Linked DNA regions of Solidesulfovibrio fructosivorans JJ]. Each later gene encodes a partner of the first gene's protein in a complex. Links are inferred from orthologs where the notes say so. Each region holds a gene or a part of one and is shown in the gene's direction. Other genes may lie near its edges. The genes, in order: metK and groL.

Evidence for each region.
Region 2: the proteins of metK (region 1) and groL are in contact, whole or in part, in a cryo-EM structure (PDB 8P4O), measured with the Escherichia coli proteins. The link is inferred for Solidesulfovibrio fructosivorans JJ] from one-to-one orthologs.

The regions. Positions count from the first base shown.
Region 1 is NZ_AECZ01000003.1:202,989-210,028, reverse strand. The notes cover bases 2,044-4,930. They hold metK (methionine adenosyltransferase), read left to right. Parts: upstream 2,044-2,845; coding sequence 2,846-4,015; downstream 4,016-4,930. Other genes in these bases: DESFRDRAFT_RS03685 (hypothetical protein), read left to right, coding at 4,609-4,930; DESFRDRAFT_RS03690 (DUF721 domain-containing protein), read left to right, coding at 4,072-4,575; panC (pantoate--beta-alanine ligase), read left to right, coding at 2,044-2,646. Also shown: DESFRDRAFT_RS03710 (radical SAM protein), read right to left, coding at 1-170; DESFRDRAFT_RS03705 (hypothetical protein), read right to left, coding at 418-1,641; more of panC, read left to right, coding at 1,780-2,043; more of DESFRDRAFT_RS03685, read left to right, coding at 4,931-4,956; DESFRDRAFT_RS03670 (DEAD/DEAH box helicase), read right to left, coding at 5,541-7,040. UniProt on the Escherichia coli protein: Catalyzes the formation of S-adenosylmethionine (AdoMet) from methionine and ATP.
Region 2 is NZ_AECZ01000021.1:22,900-29,947, forward strand. The notes cover bases 2,818-5,712. They hold groL (chaperonin GroEL), read left to right. Parts: upstream 2,818-3,392; coding sequence 3,393-5,033; downstream 5,034-5,712. Other genes in these bases: groES (co-chaperone GroES), read left to right, coding at 3,049-3,339; DESFRDRAFT_RS14325 (YidH family protein), read left to right, coding at 5,174-5,620; DESFRDRAFT_RS21645 (PDC sensor domain-containing protein), read left to right, coding at 5,646-5,712. Also shown: DESFRDRAFT_RS14300 (NADH-quinone oxidoreductase subunit 5 family protein), read right to left, coding at 1-862; DESFRDRAFT_RS14305 (alpha/beta hydrolase), read right to left, coding at 1,245-2,120; DESFRDRAFT_RS14310 (PadR family transcriptional regulator), read right to left, coding at 2,404-2,748; more of DESFRDRAFT_RS21645, read left to right, coding at 5,713-6,713; DESFRDRAFT_RS14335 (cobyric acid synthase), read left to right, coding at 6,710-7,048.

The DNA.
Region 1 (7,040 bases):
AGCTGCCGGATGCTGCGGGCATGACCGGTTTCGGCGTGGGGATTGAGCGCCGAAAAGAAAATCTTCTCTTTTTCCACGGCCGCCAGGCGACCGGCCATCCAGGGATAGCGGCCGACCTTGATGGCCTGTTTGATGACGGTGTCAAGCGCGACGCTGCTGCGTTTGCTCATGAAGCCTCCAATGCCGTGACGGCGAATGTCCGCTTACGCTGAAACGCCATCCGGTTCAACCCTCGGCGAGGGAAGGTGGAGGAGATGCGAGAGGGGGACCCTTTTTGAAAAAAGGGTCCCCCTCTCGCGCTCTCCCCTCCCAAAAACTTTTAGCGGTGACAGGCTGTTATCGTTAAGAGTCTTTGGAAAGGGGGTCCGGGGGGAGAACCTTTCTGCAAGAAAGGTTTCCCCCCGGCGTCTTCCCTTCCTAACGCAAGCCCTCGCGCAGCTGGTCGACGCTCCAGCCGGCGGCTTTGAGATTCCGCGCGGCCAGGGGGCTGACCTCGCCGGTAACGATGAACTTCCGGCTCTTCACCTTGAGGGCGGCGGCCGTGTCCCCGAAGCTCCGGGCTATGCCGGCGATGGTCGGGGTCCAGGCCAGGTAGTCCAGGGGATAGGCCACCAGCAATCCGTCGGCCTTGGTGACGGCGGCGAGATACTTGCCGGCCTTGACGAAACGGGCGAGCTTGTCGGCCTTGGCGTCGATGTTGGCGTAGAGTTCGGCCATGCGGGTACGGAACCAGGCCAGGTCGTCGCTGTCGGTCAGGATGCACTGGTTGATGAAGACATTGCGGTCGCCGACGCCGGTCATCTTGTCCAGAGCCAACACCAGCCGGGTCTGCTCGATGGGCGTGAAGTGGGGATTTTCCACGAGCAGATTCGCCGTGTCCGAGGTCGCGCCCATGGCCTTGAGCCGCTCCCGGTTGGCGGTAAAGAGGTCCTGGGGCGGGATGCTCACGTCCACCACGCTCTGGGGCGCGGCGGTGTTGCCCAGCATGATCAGGGCCGCGCCTCCGGGGATGGCGGCCGAACCCGTGAACGACCCGAAAAACTGGGCCCCGGCCAGACGCTTGAGGCTTTCGTGCAAGATGGGGTTGCGGGAATAGGGATCGACGCCGTAGGTCTTGGCGCAGTCGCGCATGGCCTTGTTGTAGCCGAGCAGCTCGCCCACGGTGCCCTTGTCGTCGGTGGGCCGCTTTTCCTTGCTGGAGGCTTCGGCCCGGGTGAAGTTCCTGCCCACGCCGGAGAGGGTGTCGCCGGGCTTGGTGAGCAGGTTGAAGACGCCCTTGACCGCGTTGACGCCGGACATGCCGATGGACTTGCCGATCTCCACGCCCTTGTTGACGTCGTCCATGGCCGCCGCGGCCTGCAATTCGTGCAGCCGTGTATAGAGCAGCGACGTGGATTCCACCCGCAGATCACCCTTTTTCGTATGCACGGTATACATGTTCATGTAACCGTCGTTTTTGACCTTGTCGTCGATTGTGTAATTGGGTCCGGATAAAATTTTCGACGGCAGCAAGCTCTTGGCGGAAAGCGTGGGCGGCGTTTCCGTCCGCGCATCGGCGGAGGTTCGGGCGGCGCAAACGGGCCCTGCCATAAGGCAAAACACCGCCGCCGCCGCAAGGTACAGGGCGCGACGACCGGGCATGGCTCTCTCCTTGAAGGTGGAATGGGGCGCGGGCCCCTTAGTATGGCCTTCTACCCCCAACCGGGGTGAATGTCATGGCCGGCTTTACATGCCCTCGGCCTTGGATTAGAGCCCGCACAACCGTAAGGGAGGTGTGCCTTGGATATCGTCTCCGATCCGGAAACCCTGCGCGCGCGCTGCCGCGACTGGCTGCGCGGCGACGTGGCCACGGGGCTGGTCCCCACCATGGGGTACCTCCACGCCGGCCATGAAAGCCTCATCCGCCTGGCGCGGCAAAAGGCCGACAAGGTCGTGGTCAGCGTCTTCGTCAACCCGACCCAGTTCGGCCCCGGCGAGGATCTGGACGCGTATCCGCGCGACCTGGACCACGACGCGGCCGTGGCCGAAGCCGCCGGCGCGGACGTCCTGTTTACGCCCAAGCCCGAGGCCATGTACGCCCCCGAGGCGGCGACCTGGGTGGAAGTGCCGGAACTGGCCCGCCATCTGTGCGGCGCTTCGCGGCCGATCCACTTCCGGGGTGTATGCACCGTCGTATCCAAGCTGTTCCTGCTCGCCTTCCCGACCTTCGCCTTTTTCGGCCAAAAGGACTGGCAGCAGCTGGCCATCATCCGGCGCATGACGGCGGACCTGGGCTTTCCGGTCACCATCGTGGGCGCGCCCATCGTGCGCGAGGCCGACGGGCTGGCGCTTTCCTCGCGCAACGTCTACCTGACCCCGGCCGAACGCGCCGAGGCCCCATACATCAATAAAGGCCTCGCCCTGGCCGCGGACCTGGCCGCCGCCGGCGAGCGCGACACGGCGGTCATCGCCGGCAAGGTGCGCGAGTATTGGACATCGCACCTGCCTTCAGGCATGGTGGAATACCTGGAGTGCGTGCATCCCGACCGGGTGGCGCCGCTTACGCGCCTGGACGGCCCCGGGCTTTTCGCCACGGCGGTGCGCTTTTCCCGGGCCCGGCTGATCGACAACCGGCTGCTTCCCGCCGCTCCCGGCCCCCGCTCCTGAATATCCCGGCCTTGCGCGCGGCTCCTCTTTCATGCCGGACAGGCGGGCGACGCCCAAGCGACATGGCGACGCCGCGACAACGCCGCTTGCACTTTCCTGTCAGCCAAGCTATCTAGCCATATTTCAATTATACCACATTGCATTTTGACACTACGCCCGCCAGCCAGAACGCGCGGCAGGCACAGGGAGGACACCACATATGATCAACGCCAAGGGCCGGTATCTTTTCAGTTCCGAATCCGTGACCGAAGGGCACCCGGACAAAGTCGCGGACCAGATTTCCGACGGGATCCTGGACGCCATCCTGGCGCAGGACCCGGATGCGCACGTGGCCTGCGAGACGCTGGTCACCACCGGCCTGGCCTTCATCGCCGGGGAAATCTCCACCAAGGCCTATGCCGACTTTCCCGCCATCGTACGCGAGACGGTCAAGGAGATCGGCTACAACAGCTCGACCATGGGCTTTGACTGGGAGACCTGCGCCGTGGTCTCCTCCGTGGACAAGCAGTCCGTGGACATCGCCCAGGGCGTTTCCCGCGAAAAGCCCGAGGAGCAGGGCGCCGGCGACCAGGGCATGATGTTCGGGTTCGCCTGCACCGAGACCGAAACCCTCATGCCCGCCCCCATCTACTGGGCCCACAAGCTTTCGCGCCGCCTCACCTACGTGCGCAAGAACAAGATCCTCGACTTCCTGCGCCCCGACGGCAAGACGCAGGTCGCCGTGGAGTACATCGACGGCAAGCCGGCCCGCATCGACAACGTGGTGGTGGCCTGCCAGCACGACGAGAACATCTCGTACCAGGATCTGGCCGACGCCGTGCGCCAGGAAGTCATCTTCCACACCCTGCCCGAGCAGATGGTGGACAAGAACACCAAGATCTACATCAACACCACCGGCCGGTTCGTCATCGGCGGCCCCATGGGCGACTGCGGCCTTACCGGACGCAAGATCATCCAGGACACCTACGGCGGCATGGGCAACCACGGCGGCGGCGCCTTCTCGGGCAAGGACCCGTCCAAGGTGGACCGCTCCGGCGCCTACATGGCCCGGTACGTGGCGAAAAACGTGGTGGCCAGCGGCGCGGCCGAGCGTTGCGAAGTCCAGATCGCCTATTGCATCGGCGTGGCCGAGCCGCTGTCGGTGCTCGTGACCTCCATGGGCACGAGCGAAATTCCCGACGAGGAGCTCACCCGGGCCGTGCGCGAGGTCTTCGACCTGCGCCCCTACTTCATCTCCAAGCGCCTGGACCTCAAGCGGCCCATTTACAAGCCGACGTCCTGCTACGGCCACTTCGGCCGGGAGCGCCCCGAGTTCACCTGGGAGCGCACCGACGCCGCGGCCGACATCAAGACGGCCCTGAAGCTGTAACAACCGCGCATATCCGGGGCGGCGCCACCGCGTCGCCCCGTTTTTTCCAGCCCGCCATGCTCCACCGCCTGTCCGAAGCCATCGACCGGTTCGTGGCCGACAAGGAAGCGGCCCTGCGGCGCGCGTTCGTGGAGACGTGCCGCCGTTGGGAGACGATCGTCGGCCCGGAGACGGCGGAGCTGGTGCGGCCGCTGGGCCATCGCCGGCGGGAGTTGCTTCTTGGCGCGACCGATCCGGTGGCCATGCAGGAGATGTTGTTCGCGGCGCCGGAGATTTTATCCCTGGTCAATGCCGCCCTGGGGCAGGAAGCCTTTGACAAGGTGCGGTTCGACCTGCTAGGGAGCCAAATTTCCTTGGATGCGTTACGGGGCGTCCCCCCGCGTTTTTCCACGCCCCTGCCCACACGGCCCGAGAGCCTGGGCAGGCTTTTGGGGACCTTTGATCCGGAAAGCCCCGTTGGGCGATGTTACGCCAAGTATGTTGCGTATTTCGAGGCCGGGCCGAAGCCGTCCGGCAAGACCCGTCGTGGCGGCCGCACCAAGGCTGGCGGGGCGGCATAAGACGGCGCGATACATTTTTCGTGGAGGCAAATCATGAGCGAAGGATTGCAGCTTGATCTGAAGAAGCCGCTGGACAAGATGACCGCCAAGGAACTGCGCGATCTGGTGATGCGGCAGATTCCGCAGATCACGGGCGCTTCCGGCCTGGGCAAGGATGAGCTTCTGGTCCAGATCAAGGAAGTGCTGGGCATCGGCGGCGAGGAAGGGGAGAAGGTTTCTCCGTACAAGACCAAGATCTTGTCCATGAAGACCAAGATGCGGGAGCTGCGGGCCAAGCGGGCCGAGGTTTCCGGCGAGGGCGCGCGTCGCCAGAAGGAACTCCTGCGTCGCCAGGTCAATAAGCTGAAAAAGCGGACGCGTCGCCTGGCCAAGGCTTCTTAAGCGGTTCCCCCAAGAAAGTGCTTGACGGGCGCACGGTATTGCAATAAGTATATGCGCTCTTGAGCTTGCTGGGGGATCGTCTAGCGGCAGGACTATGGACTCTGACTCCATCAACCTAGGTTCGAATCCTAGTCCCCCAGCCAAAACCATAATTGTGTCCCCATCGTCTAGCCTGGTCCAGGACATCGGCCTTTCACGCCGGTAACAGGGGTTCAAATCCCCTTGGGGACGCCAAGCTAATTCAAGGGCTTACAGTCAAAAAGGCTGTAGGCCCTTTTTCTTACCCAACACTATTCCCAACACACACAGCCCTTTTTGGCGTTTTCCCAGCAGCGGCATTCTCAGAAAAGGCATATAAAAAGCCCGTCGAGTGAGGCGGGCGTGGAGCGGCTATATCTTTTTTCGTGCCCCGGAGTAGAAGCCGGCGATGGGGTGACTCGATGCCACCCGGCGAGACAACGCAGGCGGCCTCATCATGGCCAGCCTGGGTCCATCTTTTCCGAGAACTAGGATACGGGCTGTCTGGGTTGCGACTGTTGGGGTCGCCTTCTCCCATGGCTGGCCCTAGTTACTTTTTGTGGGCTTCACTCCCATCCGTGGGTTTTCCACTCACTCATGAGAACTAAGTCGCAGGCTATGCTTGTCTTTTTCCCGATTTGAATTTCCAGCCTCCCGGCCTCGGATGCTCTGCCCTGATGATAATTGTCCGCCATGAGGTGCAGAAGTTTGCGCTTGTATTCTGAATCCAGATTGCCAGAAAGCTGGTCGCCTTTGGTTTCGATAACAAAAACTTTTTCTTGGCCGTCAGCGATTGACATTGCGAATATAAAGTCTGGGTAGACCTTGTTTCGTCGCCAGCCTTGTAAGGAATATTGTCCTGCCCTGACGACATTGCGATGCCACCAATGCAGGGCTTTCTTTTCATCTAGATAACAGGCGAATTCTAGCTCATCTCTATTGAAATCATCTTCATAAACCGGAGCGAAAACACTTTTTTGGATGGGATTCCCGTCCGTGCGACAGGCCTTGCGCGCGCTCTCCGGCAGTTCCGTTTCCAGTTCAAAAGGCATTTGCCAGTCATGGGAGTGGTCATCAATACGCAGACGAAATTGGATCATTCCAGTGCGGACTTGCTCTTTGAAATAGGATTCGGTCAAAGCATCACGCTTGACGCTTAGGAACCTGCGCATTTCCTCAATAAGATAGCTGGACAAATGTCCCAGCCGTTCTTCTGTAAAGCCCTTTGCCAGCAATCCGCCCAGGAATTCCTGTACCTTCGCGCGGGCTATCCATGGATTGGGAATAAGGTCAGTGACCATGCGTGTGGCGTGTACCGGGTCGAACGTCGCCGCTTCCACCACCTCTTGTGCACTGTCTGCGGCGAAAAACTCGCCCTCCGCCCCGTCGGTTACGGTAATCCTCGTCACATGGCTGTGGGCCTCCCGCACATCAAGGGGAATTCGTCCGGCCAGTTCAGCCATGTCTAAGGCCGCCCAATCCACGCCCGCTAACACGTCCTGTTCGTAATCTAGGGGCCGTAGTCTGCTACCCCCAGCCCAGACTACCTTGGGGAGGAAGATGCGTAGATCGGCAAAGGAGTCCCGACGTCGGAGGGTACGCGTTTCCTGCCGCGCGCCGCTGCTGTCCCCTCCTTCCGTAATGGTCAAGGCCAAATCTGCCATGCCGTCGCTTTCCAGTCCTCTCTTGATGCCTTCCACCACATCCCTAGTTCGGTCGTGCAGGCAAAATACATGGCATTCATCGAGGCCCTGGACGCCGGTTTTGGCAGCATGGGGCTGTCGAAGGATGCGCCCCACGAGTTGGGTCATGGCTGCAAGATTGTGATTGGCTCCAAGGGCACAAAGCACATAGGCAAAGGGACAATCCCACCCCTCCTGTAAGGCCTGTTTTGTAATTATAACTCGGACTTGGCAGGATGGGTGCAGCAAGTCCATGTTTTCAGGGGCGTGAAGGTCGTTCGTTTCCGAGGTCTTTATAGCGATCTGCGCTTCGGTCAGACCGGCAGTGAGCAAAAATTCCCTGGCATCCTCGGCGTGAATGAAACCAGCATCGCGTTGGTCAGC
Region 2 (7,048 bases), on another replicon or contig:
CGACCATGGCGCCGGTCAGCCAGCTCTGGAACGGGGCCTGGGCGGCCTTGGTCATGCCGGCGAAGACCAGCAGGAACATGGGCACCAGGATGGCGCCGCCGGCCACGGCCAGTTCCGGCCCGCGGGCCAGGAGGTCCTGGAGCGAGAGCGTGCCGGCGGTATGCTGCAGCACGATGAGCGCGAAGAGGAAGGCCGCGCCGCCGAGCACGTTCATCCACAGGGCGCGCTCGGAATTCTTGCGAGCGATTTCGGTGTCGTCATGGCCGATGAGCATGAACGAACACAGCGTGGTGCATTCCCAGAAGAAATACATCCACAGCAGATTGTTGGCCAGAACCAAGCCGTTCATCGCGCCGAGGAACAGCACGATGAAAAAGAAAAAGCGCGGTTGCCTGGACTTGGCCAGGTGCAGATGCTCCTCGTGCTCCTTCATGTAGCCGATGCCGTAGATGGCGATCAGCGAGCCGATGATGGAGACGATGCACACCATGACCAGGCTCAGGTCGTCGGCGAAAAAGGCCGGCGTTTTTCCATGGCCGTGGACCATGAAGAAGTCGAGCCAGAAAAGGCCGACGATCTGGGCGGAGGTAAGCCAGATGATGATCTGGTTTTTGCGTTTGAAACCCACAAACAGCACCACGAACAGTATGACGAAGTCGCCAAGAGTGACGAGCGAGTCATACAGCGGGGCTGGCGACAGAATGAACGCTCCGCCGCGCAGCATGGCCACGGAAGCGAGGATGAGCACCCCCGCCATGGCCACCAGGATGACCTTGCGCACGTTTTGCTCACGCAAAACGAGCAACACGGCTGCGACCAAAAATGGCAGCAGCACCGTCGCGAACACCAACGTGTCGAGCATAGGCACCTCGGAAAAAAGTTTAGGGACCGCCATGGACTTAACGCTCCGCCCCCGCCGCGAGGCTGAGCTATCCAAAAGCATTTCGGCCGCCTGCTTTGGAAAAGCTCTAGGCCCCATGGGGGAGAGCGTCAAGTTTATGCGTCTTATAAGAAATCACCAGCCGGCGCAATCGCGTGATTCCTTTCACAAGAGGTTCTCCGCAAAAGAAACCGCCCTTTCGCACCGTCAGGCCGGCTTCATTGCAACCGAACGGGCGGCGCGTTCATGCTCCCTGAAATTCTTATAGAATCGCGCGGATGAAAAAGCCCGGGCAACGCATGCCCGGGCCTTTCCATGACAATCCTCCCGCCCCTTGCCCCTTTGGGCCCGGGGGGAGGGCGGCTCACTTCATGTATTTATCCAGAAAATCCAGCACCCGCGCCGTATTCTCCGGGGTCGTAAAGCGTTCGTCCAAATGATCCGCGCCCTTGAGGATGTCGATGACGACGCTGCCCTCCCCGGCTCCTTTGCGCAGCGCATCGGCGAAGTGGATGGATTGGGACACCGAGATGACCCGGTCCGCGTCGCCGTGCTGGATGAGGATGGGCGGAATCCCCGGATGGATATGACTCTCGGGAGACGCTTCCCGGTACAGTTGCGGGGCCTCGAGGGTCGTTTTGCCGATGAGCTTGTTGCCTTTTTCCGCCAGACGCTGCGGATCGCCCATGGTCAAAAAGTCAATGGGGCCGTACCAGTCGACCACGGCGGCGACCTTGCTGGATTGCCCTCCGTTTCCGAGGCTCTTGTCCTCCAGTTCTCCGGTCCCGCCGGTGACGCCGGCCAGGGCCGCGAGATTGCCGCCCGCCGAGTCGCCCCACAAGGCGATCCTGTCCGGGCGCAGGGAATATTTGGCCGCGTTGGCGCGCACCCAGCGGATGGCGGCCTTGACGTCACCTATCTGGGCCGGGAAAAGCGCCTCCCCGGTCAACCTGTAGTTGATCGGCACCACGGCGTAGCCGCGATCCAGGGCCGCCAGCATGGGGGCGACCTGGAAATCCCGCTTGTCGCCGGCGGTGAACGATCCGCCGTGGATGGCGATGACCACGGGGAAGGGGCCGTCGCCCGTTTCCGGCAGGTAGATGTCCAGTTTTTGCGCCGGGGAAAGGGAGGCATAGGGGATATCCAGCCATTTGCGCCGGATACGGTCCGTATCCACCCCTTTGCGCGTCTTGAAGATCTGTTGCAGGTAGGCGTCGACCTCTTTTCCCCTGCCGCTCATCGCCCCCTCCTGCGCCCGGGCCGGACCGGCCGTGACCAGGAGAAACAGCAGCCCCGCAGGCAGTAGGAAAAAAGCCAACCATAATGCTTGCGCCATGCCGGCTCTAAGATGCGCATCCATCCGAAACACCTCTGGATTACAGGTTCAGAGTCTTAAACATTAAGATGCTACTTACATCTAGATGTTTGAGACAGTAATGAGCGGATACCGGGCTGTCAAGAGGCACGCGGGCGCGGCGGGGGAAGGCGTTCGAGGGGAGGGACGGCGAAACGGCCGCGCCGGGTCAGGGTCGGGAGAGTCCGGCGTAGGCCGCGAGGAAATCGCCCAGGATCGCCCGGCGGTTTTCGATCTCGCTTTTCCAGGAATCGAGCCGGTCCCAGCCCTTGGCGGTCATATGGTAGATCTTGCGCGCCGGGCCGGGGGTGGACGCGTCCCAGACGGAGGAAAGCTCGCCGTCGGCTTCCAGGGTCTTGAGCGCGCGGTAGATCGCGCCCGTGTCGATCTTGAGGCCGGGGAGGCGCTTGACCAGGGCATCGTGGATGGCCCCGCCGTGTCGCGGTTCCTGCGCGAGGACGAGCAGGATGAACGCGGGCAGGTGGCGGGTTTGGCGGCGTTTTTTTTCCAACATGGTGCCTTTCGTCGTGTCGAATCGCGGACAGGGAGGATCGAATCCGCCCGCGCTTTGCCAGTCTAATGGGAAAAAGCCCTTTCGGAAAGGGGGGGTACGCTGCGCCTCGCAGGCGGGACGGGCCGCTCGGCGAACGGATGGGGCATCCTCATTTTTTTGCCCCGCATTCCATTTTTTTTCACTTCCGCCCCTTGCCTTTCGCCGTGATGTGGTTAGATAGGTTTCCGCCCGCCGCTAGCACTCGCCTCTCGTGAGTGCCAGCGGCGGTCCAACTTGCCAAATACCACTGGAGGTCACTGTATGAAGCTCAAACCCTTAGGCGATCGCGTGCTTGTCAAACGGCTGGAACAGGAGGAAGTCACCAAGGGGGGCATCATCATCCCCGACTCCGCCAAGGAAAAGCCCATGAAGGGCGAAGTCGTCGCCGTCGGCCCGGGCAAGCTCGACGACAAGGGCGATCACATGAAGATGCACGTCGAAAAGGGCGATCTGGTCCTTTTCAACAAGTACGCCGGCACCGAGATCAAGCTCGACGACGAAGAGCTGCTCGTGATGCGCGAGGACGACATCCTGGCCGTCATCGAGGCCTAAGGCCACCGGTTTCCCCATTCCGAATTTCCACTCTTTATTGAAGGAGAGCATACATGGCTGCCAAAGAGATTCTGTTCGACGCCAAAGCGCGCGAGAAGCTGAAACACGGTGTTGACAAGCTGGCCAACGCCGTCAAGGTCACCCTTGGACCCAAGGGCCGCAACGTGGTCATCGAGAAGTCCTTCGGCTCCCCGATCATCACCAAGGACGGCGTGACCGTGGCCAAGGAAGTCGAGCTCGAGGACAAGTTCGAGAACATGGGCGCCCAGATGGTCAAGGAAGTCGCTTCCAAGACCTCCGACATCGCCGGCGACGGCACCACCACCGCCACCATCCTGGCCCAGGCCATTTTCACCGAGGGCGTCAAGCTCGTGGCCGCCGGCCGCAATCCCATGGCCATCAAGCGCGGCATCGACAAGGCCGTCGAGTCCGTCGTCGCCGAGCTCGAAGCCCTGGCCAAGCCCACCCGCGACCAGAAGGAAATCGCCCAGGTCGGCACGATTTCCGCCAACTCCGACGCCACCATCGGCAACATCATCGCCGAGGCCATGAACAAGGTCGGCAAGGAAGGCGTCATCACCGTCGAGGAAGCCAAGGGCATGGAAACCACCCTTGACGTCGTCGAAGGCATGCAGTTCGACCGCGGCTACCTGTCCCCCTACTTCGTCACCGATCCCGAGCGCATGGTCTGCGAGCTCGACGAGCCGCTGATTCTCATCAACGAGAAGAAGATCTCCTCCATGAAGGACCTGCTGCCGGTCCTCGAGCAGGTCGCCAAGATGTCCCGTCCGCTTTTGATCGTGGCCGAGGACATCGAGGGCGAGGCCCTGGCCACCCTGGTCGTCAACAAGCTGCGCGGCACCCTGCAGGTTTGCGCCGTCAAGGCCCCGGGCTTCGGCGACCGCCGCAAGGCCATGCTGGAAGACATCGCCATCCTGACCGGCGGCCAGGCCGTGTCCGAAGACCTCGGCATCAAGCTGGAAAACATCACCCTGGTCGACCTCGGCAAAGCCAAGCGCGTCCTCGTCGACAAGGAGAACACCACCATCGTCGACGGCTCCGGCGACGCCGACAAGATCAAGGCCCGGGTCAAGCAGATCCGCGCCCAGATCGAGGAGACCACCTCCAGCTACGACAAGGAGAAGCTCCAGGAGCGCCTGGCCAAGATCGTCGGCGGCGTTGCCGTCATCAACGTCGGCGCGGCCACCGAGACCGAGATGAAGGAGAAGAAGGCCCGCGTCGAGGACGCCCTGAACGCCACCCGCGCGGCCGTCGAGGAAGGCATCGTTCCTGGCGGCGGCGTCGCCCTGGTGCGTTGCGTCAAGAACCTGCCCGACCTCAAGCCGGCCGACGACGACGAGCATGCCGGCATCGAGATCGTGCTGCGCGCCATCGAGGAGCCGCTGCGCCAGATTTCCGGCAATGCCGGCTTCGAAGGCTCCATCGTCGTGGCCAAGGTGCGCGACGGCAAGGAAGGCTTCGGCTTCAACGCCGCGACCGGCGAGTACGAGGACCTGATCAAGGCCGGTGTCATCGACCCGAAGAAGGTCACCCGCATCGCCCTGCAGAACTCCTCTTCCGTGGCCGGCCTGCTCCTGACCACCGAGGCGGCCATCTGCGAAAAGCCCGAGCCCAAGAAGGATATGCCCCCGATGCCCGGCGGCGGCATGGGCGGCATGGGCGGCATGTACTAGCCGACCGCTTCCACATCGTTACCGCCAAGGGGGCCGGACATCCGTCCGGCCCCCTTTTTCGTCCGCCCCGGGCCGATCCCCGCGTTGACCGGCCGCCCCGGCCGCGCTATCTGATGGCAGCCTCAAACCAAGGAGACTTCATGCCGGAATCCGCGCCCAAGGCCGACACGGTCCACGACGCCCCGCCCTACGACCTCACCAATCCCCAGGTGCTTCTCGCCTGGCAGCGCAACCACCTGGCCAACGAACGCACCTTCCTGGCCTGGTGCCGCACGGGGCTGGCCCTTTTCGGCTTCAGCTTCGTCATCGAGCGCTTCGACTTCTTCATCCGGCAGATCCAAAACGTGCCCATGTTCGCCGGCATGGCCCAAAAACACTTCCACACCGAGGCCATAACGCTTTCCACCTTCGCCGTGGGCGTGCTGGTCATGGTCGTGGCCACCTGGCGTTTCTGGTACATCCGGCGTTGCATCAACAAGGGAGCCAGGACCTTTTCCGTCACCCCGGACATCATTTTCACCGCCGCCGTGGTCGGCATCATCATCGGCCTTTTTTCCGTGTTCTGGCATCTGATCGTCCAGAAATGACGCGCCCCAAACCGGAGGCCTCGCCATGCGTCCAGCCATGGGTCTTTTCACCGTCTGCGTCCTTGCCGTCCTGCTCGTCGCCCCGCCCGCCCGGGCGGCCGAGACCAACCCCCTGGCCAGGGCCGTGATCCTGGAGGCCGCCGGCCGGCTCGACAGCCAGCTCGCGGCCGTTTCCGGCAGCGCCAGGGCCCTTGGCGCTGCCTATGCCGCCGTATGGCGCGACACCCCGGCCCCGCCCCCGGAAGTGCGGGCCAAATACCTGCAGAGCTACGCCGTCAAGGACGGCGTGGTGGCCTTCCGCGACGCCTCCGGGCCGTGCGGGACCGATCCGCAGGCCATGGCCCCCTGCCAGGCGCTTTTTTTCTACAACGGCGAGAACTTCACCGACGAGACTTTCCGCGCCCTGGCGGCCATGACCAGGCTGGCCCCGGCCATGGCCGCCGCCTACGACGCCATGCCCTTTTCCTGGGTCTACCTGACCACGCCCGGCCAGGAGTTCGCCATCTACCCCTACCTGCCCCTCTCCCGCGCCCTGGACAATTACCAACCCACCCAGAAAGGCTTCTACACGGCGGCCGATTTCGAGAAGAAGGCCTGCGGCTGGGAATCGCCCTACCTCGATCTGGCCGGAGCCGGCATGATGGTCACGGCCTCGTGCCCGGTCTACGACGGGGACAGGCTTCTCGGCGTGGCCTCGCGCGACGTGACCCTGGCCCAGTTGTCCAAGGACGTCATGGCCGATCTGGCCGCCATTCCCGGCGCCCAGGCCATCCTCATGAACCGGCGCGGCAAGGCCATCGCGGCAAGCGACCCGAAGGTGGCGGATTGCATCGTCGCCGAAAACGCCAAGGCCGGCGACGCGGTGGTCTATTTCCGGGCCGACCGGGGACTTGCCGCTCTCGGCCAGGAAAAAAACGTGGACAGTCCCGACGACAGCCTCAACGATGCGGCCGAGACGGTCATCGAACGGTCCGAAACCGAACGGAAATGGCCCATTGTATTTTCCAGGGCCAAGGACACGGTGCTGGCCGCGCGACTCAACACCACAGGCTGGTACCTGGTGCTGGTGTTGCCCCACAAGGTGGCCAGATGAGCGAGTCCTTTCCCCACGGCGGCAATCTCCGCGCCCTGGCGGCAACGGCCGGGCGCGATCCGGCCGACATCCTCGACGCCTCGGCCAGCATCAATCCGCTGGGGCCGCCGCCCTGGCTGCGCCAGGTCTTAAGCGCCGCCACGGGCGAGCTTGTCCATTACCCGGACCCGGACGCGACCGCGCTCATCGCCGCCGCCGCCGAGCGTTACGGCGCGCCGGCCTCCCATTTCGTGGCCGGCGGCGGCACGAGCGAGATCCTCTACGCCCTGCCCCGCGCGACCGGCCTGGCCCGGGCCGTGATCCCCACGCCCTGCTACGCCGACTACGCCACGGCC